DNA from 2 places in the Paenibacillus sp. F4 genome. Region 1 is predicted to be linked to the other one. Evidence: riboswitches for the same ligand, from Rfam matches in the RefSeq annotation. Region 1 holds a riboswitch; the other holds the start of a gene.
What was found. Region 1 has a riboswitch for cyclic di-GMP ahead of C1T21_RS15835 (glycosyl hydrolase). Riboswitches for the same ligand answer to the same signal wherever they lie in the genome.
Positions count from the first base shown of each region.

Region 2: linked by a shared signal. The riboswitch ahead of C1T21_RS00185 (transglutaminase-like domain-containing protein) and the one ahead of C1T21_RS15835 (glycosyl hydrolase) in region 1 are both predicted to bind cyclic di-GMP.

Region 1 is NZ_POVS01000014.1:128,952-136,271, reverse strand. It holds gene C1T21_RS15850 (glycosyltransferase) at 1-307, shown strand, start outside; gene C1T21_RS15845 (UDP-glucose dehydrogenase family protein) at 313-1,641, shown strand; gene C1T21_RS15840 (sugar phosphate nucleotidyltransferase) at 2,234-3,610, shown strand; cyclic di-GMP riboswitch class I at 3,766-3,846, shown strand; gene C1T21_RS15835 (glycosyl hydrolase) at 3,860-5,461, shown strand; gene C1T21_RS15830 (PD-(D/E)XK nuclease family protein) at 5,510-7,320, shown strand, end outside.
Region 2 is NZ_POVS01000003.1:33,464-40,783, forward strand. It holds gene C1T21_RS00180 (collagen binding domain-containing protein) at 1-1,518, opposite strand, end outside; gene C1T21_RS00185 (transglutaminase-like domain-containing protein) at 1,890-2,705, opposite strand; cyclic di-GMP riboswitch class I at 2,718-2,798, opposite strand; cyclic di-GMP riboswitch class I at 2,838-2,916, opposite strand; gene C1T21_RS00190 (AraC family transcriptional regulator) at 3,023-3,898, opposite strand; gene C1T21_RS00195 (DUF445 domain-containing protein) at 4,484-5,740, shown strand; gene C1T21_RS00200 (hybrid sensor histidine kinase/response regulator) at 5,888-7,320, shown strand, end outside.

The sequences.
Region 1 (7,320 bases):
AGCGCTCGTTTTTCCGGGTGAAGAGGACTTCGGTATTACGCCTTTGGAGGCGAATGCGGCCGGACGGCCTGTCATCGCTTTTCAGGGCGGGGGAGCGCTGGATACGATTGTTCCTCATGTGAACGGCGTATTTTTCCGCAAGCATCAAGTAGAGGATGTGCTGGAGGCCGTCGAAAAGGTTGAGCAACATGCATGGAATGTGGACGATATCATTACCCATGCGCGCAAATTTGATGAAGAAAACTTCAAGGATCAATTAAAAAAGTATGTAGAACAAGCCTATGTGAACTTTCTAAAAGGAGGATGAACGGAATGAAGCTGGCTGTAATCGGTACTGGATACGTTGGGCTCGTCTCGGGTGTATGTTTTGCGCAAAAAGGTAATGAGGTGATTTGTGTCGATCTGGAGCAGTACAAAATCGACATGTTGAACCGGGCAGAATCTCCGATTTATGAACCGGGTATTGAGGAATTGATCGCGTTGAATCTGGAAGCGGGCCGGTTGGAGTTCACCTCGGATTTGGCCGATGCTGTACGCCGCTCGGATATCGTAATTTTGGCGGTAGGTACGCCTTCTCTGGCTAACGGCGAGGCGAATTTGTCGTACATTGAACAGGCGGCCGCTGATGTTGGGAAAGCCATGAACGGGTATAAGATTATTATGACCAAGAGTACTGTACCTGTCGGAACGAACGAAAAGATTAAGGACGTGTTGGCTCGTCACACGAGTTTGTCTTTCGATATCGTCTCCGCGCCGGAGTTCCTGAGAGAAGGCTCAGCCATCAATGATACGCTTCATCCGGATCGCATCATTATTGGTTTGGACAATACAGGATTGCGTGAAACCATGGTCACTCTGCATCAGGTCTTCACGGATAAAATCTATGTGACGGATATCCGTAGTGCTGAAATGATCAAATACGCGTCCAATGCGTTTCTGGCAACTAAAATTTCGTTCATTAACGAAATCGCTAATATTTGCGAAAAGGTTGGCGCCGATGTAACCTGTGTGGCTGACGGTATGGGTATGGACAAACGGATTGGCTCCTCTTTCCTACAAGCAGGGATCGGGTATGGTGGCTCTTGCTTTCCAAAAGACACAAATGCGCTTATCCAAATTGCAGGTAATGTAGACTATGAATTTAAGTTGTTGAAATCGGTGGTCGAGGTGAATACCGACCAGCGTTTTATGATTGTATCCAAGCTGCGCGAATCGCTGGGTCAACTGAACGGTGTGTCCATTGGCATTTGGGGCCTCGCCTTCAAGCCAAATACAGATGACATCCGCGAAGCTCCAGCACTGGAAATCGTAGAAACGCTCATTCAGGCAGGCGCTATTGTCAAACTGTATGATCCCATTGCGATGGATAAATTCAAGGAGCGCGTGGATCACCCGAATATTGTGTGGTGCTCATCTCCACAGCAAGCTGCCGAAGGTAGCGACGCTGTGTGCCTGTTGACCGATTGGGAAGAGTTCAAAAAAGTCGATCTCGTACAATTGGCCTCCATTTTGCGCAAGCCGGTTCTCATTGACGGTCGTAACGTATTCGCTGAGGAACAGATCCAAGGCTCCGGGCTGGAATACTACTCCGTGGGTCGTCCGCGGATGAGTGGGTGGAATCGGGATAAGGTGGAAGTTTAAAAGTGACAGATTAAAAAGTGACTGTGGCGGTGTTGGAGGCGCTGAAGGCGCTGCGCGTGCAGATTGTTCTTCCGATTGCTGTTACCCCCGGATTTTCTGGATTATATAAAACATTCAAAGGTTAAAATCCGGGGATAAAGGCAAACGCTGACGCTTCTTCAGAACAATTCTGCCCGCTCCGCTGGTTTTCGCCGTGGAGTCACAGTTTTTAAACTCCCACCTTATGGGGGGGAGTAGAAGGGCAGATCGGAAGGAGCGGCACGGTTGAAGCCGCTCCTTCCGATCAAAGCGTCAGGCGGATACGCCGCGCACGCGTCTTTACAGGCTGACCGGACTTAATAATGTCCGGTCGCGCCTTTTGCAATAAACGGTATGATCGGCATGATGCATTTTTGAGTAGCGCAGGGATGGATTTGAATCTGGAGAAGCGGAGCGTTCGTCTTTGGATCGGGATTCAAACCTATATACGATTTTATATAATCAAGTGAATCCCGGTCCAACAGCGATCGTAAGATCAAATCCAGCCCGTAGCGGGCTACTCAACTTTGCCCCATCCGATCATCCAACCAATATAGAGAGGAAGTGGAGAGTTATGAAGCTCGTACTTTTGTCTGGTGGTTCCGGTAAAAGATTATGGCCTTTGTCCAACGATTCCCGTTCCAAACAATTTTTGAAGGTACTGGAGAGCCCGGAGGGGATTTCGGAATCCATGGTACAGCGGGTATGGAGACAATTGGGAGACAACGGATTATCAGAATCCTCGTTTATTGCGACAGGGAGAGCACAGGTCGAAATGATCCAGAGTCAGGTCGGGCCGAATACGCGCATCATTGTTGAGCCGGAACGCAGAGACACCTTTCCTGCGATTGCGCTGACAGCGACTTATCTATATTCCATTGCTGGTGTTTCCCCTGATGAAATTATAGCTATATTGCCTGTAGATCCTTATGTTGAGGATGCTTTCTTCGCTTCTGTAGCCCAGCTGGAACATACGCTTCAGGAGAGTGAAGGTAAGCTTGCTTTAATCGGGGTTGTCCCTTCCTATCCTTCAGAGAAATATGGTTACATTATTCCGAAAAACGATGCCACCCAAGGTAGCACAGGCTACCGCGAAGTGAGCCATTTTCAAGAGAAACCCGACCGGGAGCAGGCGGAGCGTCTGATTGAACGCAATGCTCTATGGAACTGCGGGGTTTTTGCATTCAAATTAAGTTATTTGCTGGATATCTTGGCATCCAAGGGTTTGCCGCTGAATTATGAAGAAATGCAAAAGCAATACGCATCTCTGGAAAAAATTAGCTTTGACTATGAAGTAGTCGAGAAGGAGAAGGACATTGTCGTTCTTCCGTACGATGGTTTTTGGAAGGATTTGGGCACCTGGAATACGCTCACAGAAGAAATGTCTAATCAACAAGTGGGCAGAGGTGTAGTAACGGAGGATTGCGTCAATACGAGTCTTATTAACGAGTTAGACATTCCTGTGGCGATCATTGGAACGAATGATCTGATTGTAGCCGCTAGCCCGGATGGTATTCTTGTGACCAATAAGGCTGAAAGTCCTCGCATTAAGGAAGTGCTTAAGGCTCATGATCAGCGTCCAATGTATGAAGAACGTCGTTGGGGGCAGTATCGGGTTGTGGATTATGTCAAGTATGACGAGGGTAACGAGGTATTGACCAAACGAATCCGCGTACGGAAAGGCAAAAATATCAGCTATCAGCTTCATTTCAAACGGAGTGAAATTTGGACCATTATTAGTGGTGAGGCGGAAATTATTTTGAATGAGAAGCTGCACAAAGTAAAAGCTGGTGATGTAGTTCGCATTCCTGAAGGAACGAAGCATAGCATTTTGGCTGTGACCGATGTGGACTTTATTGAGGTGCAGACTGGCTCTGAATTGGTTGAAGAGGATATTGTCCGCTTTTGTATGGATTGGAATGAAATTTCCCGTCACCAATTTATCTCATAATTATTTTCGTAAAAACGAAAAAAAGACGAATTCATGAAAATTCATAGCCTAAACTGTCGAAATTGGACGAAAACCTGTAAATTCATGAACATGACCTATTAAATTTTGGTAAAAAAAAGTCGATACTTAGGGTAAGAAGGAATCCAAACTCCTTCCAACGATAAACGCAGCCCTGTCGAAAGGCAGGTACGCAAAGCTAAAGGGCCTTCCACAAGGATGGCAGCCTGGCTACCGAAAGGAAGAGCGAAAGTGAGATTCAATTTTATTCCTCTGTATCGACTGATACGTCATGTACTCCCCGTTATTATGCTTTTTTCATTGTTGCCCGTCGGTTTTGGTGATTCTCTGTCTGTGGCGAATGCCGCTTCATTACAACCTGTTAATTCGGACGCTTCTACTCAGGCCCGTGAACTATACAGCTATTTACTCAACATCTCAGGGAAAAAAATAGTCACCGGTCAGCATGATTATTTGGAAAGTCCGGATGAATTAAGTAACAAGGTCCAAAAAATCAGTCAGGCATATGTGGGTGTACACGGCTATGAGATGGGAGCTATCTCTGGTCAATCTGACGCTACGGAAGCAGCACAACGTAAAAATGTCGTCGATAGTGCTATCCGTTGGAGCAGATCCGGTGGTATTGTGACGATGACTTTTCATGAAGCGCTACCGGGTAGGCCACTGACTTGGGCCAATGTACAGGCGAAAGTAAGTCAGGCAGAGTTCAACAAATACGTGACCCCAGGTACTACGCAGTATAACCTCCTCATTGCCGATCTGGATAAGGTCGCTGCTTCGTTAAAGCAGCTTCGTGATGCAGGGGTTCCGGTTTTGTGGAGACCTTACCACGAAATGAATGGTGACTGGTTCTGGTGGGGAAACAAAACTAATTTCAATCAGCTATGGAATATCATGTACGACCGTTTTACAAACACACATCAATTGAACAATCTGCTATGGGTATGGAGTCCGAATGCGCCCAATTCGTATACTGTCCCGTATACCCCGAAATACCCCGGGGATGACAAAGTGGACATCTTGGCAGTAGACATTTACAACAATGATTTTAAGCAAAGTCATTACGAAGGTCTGCTTGGGCTGGCACGGAATAAGCCGATTGCCATTGGGGAGCACGGTGAGATGCCGAGTTCTGAGGTGTTGCAGGCTCAACCTAAATGGGTATATTCCATGACTTGGGGCAAAATGCTGACTGAGAATAACACAACAAATCAAATTCAGGATTATATGAATGATTCGAGGAGTTTGACGCGGGATGATGTGAAGAATGGATTGGAAACGATTCAACCACCTGGGACAGATATACCGACCTTACCGGACGAGGGACAAAGTGAGCCTATCCCGGCTCCGCCAGTAGTGATCGTTCCCCCAGCTCCGACTCCTCCTTCTGTTCCTGATGTGGTATATGTGAACGGGTTGCGTGGCGAATATTTTAACAATATGAATTTGAATGGAAGTCCTGTTTTGATCCGTACAGATAGCAAGCTGGACTACAACTGGCGTGCCAATGCAGCTGACCCTAAGGTGAATGCCGATCAGTTCTCGGTTCGCTGGACGGGTAAAATCAAACCGCAATATAGCGAGACCTATACGTTCACCACGATATCCGATGATGGTATCCGTGTATGGGTAGACGGCAAATTGGTGATTGACAGCTGGTTCAAACAAAGCTGGACAGAGCGTAAAGGCAGTATGACTTTGGAAGCAGGCAAAATGGTAGATTTAAAAGTAGAATACTATGATGAAAAAGGCGACGCGATGGCACGTCTAATGTGGGAAAGTCAGCATGAAGCGAAAGCGGTGATTCCCGGAAACGCTTTGTTTCTTCCTTGATTAATACTCTTTCCCGGTCCAAAAATTTGAGGAGAGAGGGTCGATCATATGATAAAAAAATGGTTATCCCATAGGTATACAGTAGTTTTATCTGGACTACTAGCGATCGTAGCTATAGCGATGATCGCTTGGTTTATATACACGCCTTCAAGAAGCGCAGAATTGCAGACGGATAAAGTAGCAGCTGCCAGTCCAGTATGGAAGCTGGGTCAGAGGGATGACTCTTCAGCGGAATTCAAAGGTGTGGTCGGTAGGGATAATATCGACATTTCTACAGCAGCTGCCTCTACCGAATCATCTGCTAAAGGAGCAATGTCAGCGTTGTCGGTAGCAGAGAGTACAACAGTTCCGGTATTGCTCAGCAGTGGAGATATTCCTCCCGGTTTGAATGCGTCCACGAACCCTGAATTGACACTCCAGTATAAGCTGAATCAGATTCCTCCCAATGGTATGATATTCCGTGTTCGGATTTTGGATGCGGGCAAAGCAGTCCCGCAAATGGCTGTATTTTCAAATCATCAGCTGTCCGGTATTATTCAGATTGCCGGGGTATCCGGTACTGGGAGTGCTTATAATTTCAAAAACAACTACGAGTTGTATATACCCAAAGAGCAATTGCAAAGCGGTGTTAACGTACTCAAGCTAAAGACAGCGCGCTGCCTATACTGCTCCTCTGCAGAAGATAAAAATGTGTGGTGGACTTGGGATGACTTGAGCTTGGAGACGTTAGCTTCACCTGCGACCGAACCGGTACACGGTAAATATATACTGACCGGAACAAATGTGAACAATAAAGAATTTTATTATGATCAGGGTGCAGTTAAGCATTTACCATACGTTCTCAAATGGCTGGGAATTGCTTATAGTGGCAACGTCATGAGGGTCACCTGTGCCAGTAATGTGGGCAAGGCATGTACAGACGTGGATGATTACTATCAAACGTTAAAGCAGTATAATATGCAATCGTCTGCTTTGTATTTATATACAGGTGATATTAAGCTGCAAAAAGATGGTTCTCTGCCAGAGACGGCCAAGCAAAAGTTGCGCGATTATGTAAAAAAATACGGTTCTTATCTTCAATATTATGAAGTAGATAACGAACCTGGATTATTTAATCGCTCCAAGGCGGTAAATCTGGCTGTGGCCAAGTGGTTGAATACGGAAGGCAAGCAATTGGCACCGCATCTCAAAACCGTAGCACCCGGCTGGGCCTACTGGCCAACGTACTCTACCAAGGCGTGCAAAAATCAAACCAGTGGTACGCAAAAATGCGGTGACCCAGATGGATGGGAACGGGACCCAGAGCAGCGTAAACAGCTGGAGGAAGTTACCGACCTGACCAATGGACACGCCTATGGTGAATCGTATAATGAAGAGGGCGGCGGCAGCTTCGTCCAAAATTTGAAAACCTTCGGCGGTTCGAGCAACGGACTGGCGAAGAAGATGCTGAACACGGAGTTCGGTACCAACGATACACATCGGGACAATCCTGATTACGGGGCTAGTCAGCCACAAGCGGCCGCATTCGACCGGATTATGCGTTCGCAAATCGGGTTTGCCGATATGTTTATCCAGCACGCTGCTTTTTATAAGGATTATACGCTGTTTAAAACAGGCTTCGATCTGCAAAGTCATAACCCGGCCAACACAGAAATTTATCCGTTCGGGCAAGGACAGGACACCCGCGTTAAGATCATGAGACGCTTGAGCTTAGCCTATGCCACCCATGGACAACCTCTGACTTATACAGTGCTGAATCCAGAGGATACCAAGGATAAGATGGTGTATGTTCGTGCGGTGGATACGTCCAAGCTTAAACCGCTGGCAGGTAGCGGCGCTACTTCAGACAAATTGCTGGT
Region 2 (7,320 bases), on a different contig from region 1:
GTTCGGTTCCTTATAGCCCTTGGTGATAATTACACTTTTCAGTTCTATGGTCGTTTCTTTTGTTACTCCGTCCGATGTTACACTGTTCGTTATTTTACCATTTTTGAGTACACGATCTATAGCCTTCGTTTGATAACGAATGGTATATGGCGCATCAATATCCGTATTGAAAAGTAGATTGAAACCGTTGGTACCGTTGTCGTCCATAACTGGAGTCACCATGTATTCCGATGCAGGAAGCTCCTCTTGCGTATCCCCTTTATACACTTTAACTGAGCCTGTGACGAATTGTTGGCTGTTATTAAAGCGATCATTCAATATTGCTTTTGCTGCGGGGATTTTTTTATTGGCAAAATTATATTTGATTGCCCATGAAATCGTTTGTGTGACCGGATCGTATTGCTCCACTTTTTTGCTTAGAAAATCCCCACGTTTAATGGTAACTGTAGCTGATGCTGAGGCATCCTTCACATTATCTCCTGAAAAAGTGGCCGTGTTGGAGAAACGGGTGTCCTCACTTATGATGTTCGTGGAGTATTGAATTCGGTATGCGCTGTTAATACTCTCGTCGTTAAAGCGGATTCTAAAGCCCGTCCCGACCGGATTAGCTTCAACTGTATACTTATCTGCACTAACAGAGTCCCGTAGCACGGTGGTTCCGTCCACATTGATTTGCAAATGATATACCTGGATGGAGTCTTTGATTAGTTCCAATCCTTGGGGAGTTGGGTCGGTTACTACGGCGTGTTTTATAGGTTCCAATTGTTTATTTACGTCAACTGTCCAATCAATCTGATTTTTCCCATCATACTTTCCTTGCTTTTCCATAGTAGGACCGGCTGCAGGCTTAATATTTACGATAGCGGTTTGCTCACCGCCTTTGATTGGAATCGCAATAATGACTTCTGTACTGCCTTTTTCTATTTGTGTGCTAAACTCAGTTTGGATCTCCAGCTTACCGCTGACATTAGAGTGGCTTTCCACGTAATCATTAAAAGTCATAATCACTTTACCTTGGCGGTCTACGGTAAAATGGCCAACTTCTCCGTCCGTACTCGTCAAAGGAGATGTGATGTCTGTGTAAATTTCGAATTGCTCAGGTAATTGAAAGGTAAAGGTGTCTCCAGCTTTATACGTATGGTTCGGCAGCTCCCATTCATAGCCTAAATGGATGGCGGAGCCGATATCAATACGACTATCAGGATTATACACTGCATCAATAACACTTCCGGTAGAATCTAATAGAGTTAGCTTGGTTAAAATACTTTCCTGGGTTGTCTTCGTCTCAGAAGTTGAGCCGGCATTTGCCTCAGTGGCTGGAGCCGGTAAAGCAGGCGGGATGTTAACCGACTCTGAAGGCTGTGGATATACATCGTTAGTGACACTCTGAACCGGATCGGTTCCCGTGCTCACTGGCAGAGCGGAGTCGGGATTTTGTGCATAGACTTGTGTTGAACTAAAAAAGCATTGCAAAAGGAGCAATAATGCAACAATTGCTATATTCCATTTTTTTCTCATATGGTAAACAAATCTCCTATTCCTAAAATACTTTTATTCAGCGGCTAATGGGTTATTCCTTCGAGGTCGAGATGGTTGTATTTATATATTCATCATTCATTCATATGATGCTAAGTTAGCCGCATTGAGCTTTATCATAATTTATGAAAATCTACATAAGTGATGAATCTCTCCTCCTTTTGTCCCGATATATAGGATAATGTATTAGACCTTAATGTCTTTCTGGATTAGAATACATGTCACATCTCAACAATTTCTCAACAAGGATAGAAAAAGAGCCTTGATCATGTGATCAAGGCTCTACAAAGAATGAGGTTTTACTTCTTCGCTTTTTATTTTTTAAAATAATAATATTAATAAAAACATTGATATTAATACTGCTTTGTTTTAATGTATTTGGAGGAATCTTTGATCATTTCGAATTTTTGTTTACCCTTATACAGTGCTGCATCTACTGTAGTGTCTACGACGACCCACTGATTGTCGATGTAAACCTCATTCCAGGCATGGTAGGTGTCTACGTAGGAAGATTTGCCCATAACCAGTTTGGTTGGTACATCTACACTTCGTAACATAGCAGCCATCAGTGAAGCATAACCATAGCAAATATCTTTTTGCGAGCTTAACGTACGATCAATTTGCGGCAGATAGTCAGTCGTTAAGGCGAAGGCCTGGTTGGAGTCATACTTGATATGACTAATGACGTAGTCATGAATTTTTTGAAGCTTCTCGAGATCCGTTGTTGCACCTTTGGTTAATTCACGGGCTTTTTGAATCGCTTGATTAGTACCGCTCCAGTCAATATTTTGAACGGAATTGAGATATACCGCTTTGCTATCATTTAGCTTTAACTCGATCGTATCTTGTCCGATCACTTTATATTGATTACCACTAAGCTGTTCCAGAATACTAATGCTATAGTTCCCATTACCCATCTGGAGAGGAAATACTTCCTCGGATTTTCCGGGTGTCAGATTATAAGAGTATTTTTGCGCATCTTTGGTAACCAAAATCTTGGTTTTAACGTTAGGTTTAACAGGGTAACGCACACTGACTGTTCCATGATTTACATTGTTTTGATCCAACCATGCAACACTATCACTATCAGCAGCGTAAATTGTCGAATTTAAGAGTGTTGTGGACAGCATGAAAAGTAGGAGAAGTGCGGAAAATATCATTTTCCCCATAAAAAACTTCCTTTCGGTGGCCAGGCTGCCATCATAATAGAAGGCCCTATAGCTTTGCGTCCCTGCCTTTCGACAGGTTTGCCATTTCGTATAAAGTTTTCCGGTAAAAAAGCACGACAAAAAGCCACTTCAACCGGTAGCTGGCTGCCATCATACAGAAGGCCCTGTAGCTTTGCGTCCTTGCCTTTCGACAAGTTTGCCATTTATCCTGAATAGCTTATATTCTTATTCTATCAGTTAGGTACTCTATTAGGCAAGTTTAAATCACAAATTTCCCTATTTATCGACAAACCAAACTTGCAGATTATACATAAGGCCTATTTCATTCGATTTCCCCATTTTTTGCGATAGGAATGAGGGGTTTCTCCAATGTGCTCTTTGAACAGATTGATAAAATGACTTGTGTTGGGAATGCCCACATATTGTGCGATGTCCACAATAGCTACATCACTAGTTTTAAGCCAGCCTTGAGCAGCGGTGATACGAACATTGATAAGATACTCAATAGGGGAAAAGCCAATCTGTTTTTTAAAGTTTTTAGCCAGGTTGAACTTGTTCAGTTCGAACATGTCTGCTAGCGAATCCAGCGTAATCCGTTCACAATAGGATTGATCCAGATATTGCTTTACCTTGCGCACCTCTGCGGTTCCATCTGAATTCGCGTTGGGATTGGTGTAGGGGTGCTGTAAAATAATCGTTAACAAGTCAACGATTAGCCTGGATGAGAGCAGTTCAGAGGATATGCTTCTTTCTGGCTGTACCTTTAATAAGGTGCGCAGCTTGTCCGATACTACACTTGAATCCTTTAGTGAAATTACAGGCTTATTGTGTTTATCGAATTGTTCGTAGAAATGGTCAATAAGATTGCCATATAGATTCACACTAATAAACTCCCATGTCTTCTGACAGGAAGTTTTGTACTGTACATATTCTTCGCAATTAATAAAAAGCATATCATGAGGTCTCAATATATAATCCTTGTCCCGGTAGTGCAATTCCCCTCTCCCGGACAGGGTAAAAAGGAGCAAAAAAGAGGTGAGCTTTTGCCGTTCCATTTCATAAGCATCTGTTTTGAAATAGCCTATCTCCTGTATATAAAAGAGGGATTTCTTAGCGAAAGCAGAGGGTGTACATATAATTGCAACTGGATCTTCGCTCCAGACACACTGGGCATTTTTTTGGTTTGTTGTCATATCCAATTCCTTTACAAAAGAACAATTTTAGTAAGACAATTGTAGTTTGTTTAACGAATATCCTTTTAAAACAGGAGTTCCCATTTACAAAGGTTATTTTATCACATTAAAGTATATTCATGTAGCGATTAGAACTATACAATATATAACAAATATAACCAGCAAACAGCTATGTGAAAAGGACGGGATTCTTCCAGGATTTAATCCGTTAACTTGGTGATTTGAAGGAAGAAAATGTAAATGGCTGGTCTCTATTTAATGAATATATCATAGTCTTGCAATTCCACTTTTTGAGGCACATATCCTTTCGGTTTCATGAAAAATGGGACTATATTTCGACAAAATGATTCAAAGGGCTCACTTTGTTAGAAAATAGTAGTAGCTTTAATGTTGTGATTTTGTTCACGAACATGAATGGATAAGTGTGGCTATGTGAACTCAATTTATGTTAATGTGCAAATTCTAAATATCATGCAATTTGTTGACAATAGAGTATAGTGACCTTTGGTATCTGTACAGGCAATGATATGATGGTACTACAGATGTAATGAAACAAATTCTACAGTCAGTTTGGAGGATTACAGGATGGGAAAAACGAAAAACACGAAAACCGCAGCAGCTTGGTCACTTGTTATGATGGGAGCGGGCTTTGCTGCTACGTTACCTTTTCAACAATTTGGCTGGGCCCGTCTTTTGGCTGGATCTTTTGAAGCTGGACTTGTTGGAGGATTGGCAGATTGGTTTGCCGTAACCGCGTTATTCCGTCATCCGCTGGGCATTCCGATTCCACACACAGCGCTTCTCCCCAAAAATCGGGGAAAGCTGACCGATGCCTTGGTTAACACGGTCGAAAACAATTTACTTCATAAAGAAAGTATTGCATCTAAAATTGCCGATATTCGGCTGGCCGAGCTGGTGCTGAAAAGCGTGGAAAAAGGAATACGCACGCCCGAAGCGGTCACTTTCATAGATGTCCTTGCCAAGCGACTTGTCCGCTCGCTTCCGCTGGCGGAGCTGGCCCCGGTGATCGCGACCGGGATTAAGAGGCAGGCGACTGAATTCGATATGGGGCCATTGCTAGAGGCACTCGCCCGGCAAGCTGGTGAGCGGAAGTATGACCAACGGGCGTTGGATTATGCACTGGAGCAGACGGAGTCCTGGCTGCTGCGGTCAGACACCGGGGGTATACTTGGCACCCTGGGGATGCAGGCTGTTAGCGGCTTGCAGGTCAGCGGGCTCATGCAGTTTGCCCTGAACGCCTTCCTTGGCTATTTGAATGAGGAGCGTATGGGCGAGATGATTCGTCACTTTTTGCTGGACCGCGTAGCAGAGCTTCAATATGAAGGACATCCGCGTCGTCAGGCCGTCCTGGATGGTATCAACACACAGCTGATCAATCTGGCAGCCAAAGATACGGTCAGGGAGGGGCTGAATCACTGGAAAAACACCTTTATTGATTCTTGGGAAGGTGATGCAGCTATATCAGGGAAGCTCGAAGAGCTGCGCCGTCATCTGCTGGATTATATGGAGGACGCCAGTTATGTAACGACATACATTGTACCTTTACTGGATCAAATGCTGTCTGATTTATGGAGAAATACGGAGCTGCTGGACAAGATCAATTTGTGGATCGTAGCAGGTATTACCGGAGTAGTGGAAGCAAACCACAGCCAAATTGGTAATCTGGTCCGTGAAAATGTGAATAAAATGGATGATGCTTCACTGATTGCTTTAATGGAGGACAAGCTGGGACAGGATTTACAATGGATACGGATTAACGGTGCGCTTACAGGCTTTCTGATTGGAATTGTGCTTACCGGGGTTCGTATGTTGCTTGAATAGCACGGACAATCTGTGCAGAGGAACGAAGAGTGAAAATTGTGTAGATAAAGGTTGTGAAACTATGAGGATTGGTTACCATCCAATGCTGCTGGTTCAAATGAGAGCCCGGCAGAGTTGTGTTGATGTATGGTACCGGATGACAAGTGGATGAGTAAGCGGAGATTTTTTTTAATTACGCTGTCATTCCTGATCGTAATTATCGGCCTGCGTTTGCTGTGGTTTGATTATTACCACAATCAGGATTATCCCCGGGCCAAGGCGGGAATCCTAGATCTGAGGGGCCTGAATTTGCAGGAGATAAAGACCCTACCATTAAATGGTGAGTGGGAGTTTTATCCTGGAACTTTATCTTCTCCTGCCGAACTGAAATCCTTATTTATGCAGAAGCAGCGCCAGACCATTCAGGTACCAGGATTATGGAGTGAGTCCGTATCTCCTGTGGATCATAAGGCATATGGGGTTGGAACCTATCGGCTGCTTATTTTGAGTGACAAACAGGAAGACACTTTATACGGACTTCGGATCGGGAGAATTAGTACGGCATCCAACATATTTGTCAACGGCCGTTTAGTAAGTCATAGTGGCCAGGTCTCTAGCAAGGTCGAACAGCATACAGGATCAACCGTTCCGTTCTCTGCTATGTTTGATACGAACAGGCAGGCCATGGAGATTGTCATCCAGGTATCCAATTTTGATTTTTCCGCCAGCGGAGGAATTGTGAAGCCAATCATTTTCGGAAGCGCGGAGGCTGTGAATAGCCGAACCAACTTCGCGATCTCGATGCAAATTATGGTTTGTATTATTTTGCTGCTTCACGGGTTGTATGTAGTCGTTATATTTTTTATGAATCCAAAAAAGAAGGCGCTTCTGTATTTTGCGGGAATTGTAGTCTGCACGGTATTATCCATCCTGACAGACGATGACAAGCTTTTAATAGACTGGTTCCCCATCAGTTTGAGTCTTTCGTTAAAAATAACCATACTTTCCTATATAGGAATAGGTATGTGTGTACTGAAGCTGGTGCAGTCTCTGTTGGTTCGATCCCGCATCATTCAGATTGTTTTTATAGGCCACTGTTGTTTTGCGGTTACGGTTTTATTTGCATCTACATCCAACCTTTACGCATTTTTGTTGGCTCTTATCGCATTTTCAGGCATTACCCTATGTGTTACGGTTCCAACATTTACCTTTCTTAGAACATTCAGAGGGCAAAAAGAGGCTATTTTTCTGTTGCTGGCATCCCTTAGCATTGCTTCCAGCATACTGTGGGGCGTGTTCAAAACGAATGACCTCCCCTATTACCCTTGGGATATAGTGCTGGCGTTTGTGGCGTTTGCATCCTATTGGTTCAAACGGTTTTTTAATACGAATGCCGAGCTGAGAAGGCTGTCGGACAGATTGCAGCGCGCTGATCAGGTGAAAAATGAATTTTTGGCCAACACCTCTCATGAGCTGCGAAATCCTCTGCATGGGATGATCAATATAGCACAGACCGTGCTGGAGAATCAGGGCGGCGTCCTGGATGAACCCAACAGGAGAAACATGCAATTGCTCGTTACGGTCGGTCGCCGTATGTCCTT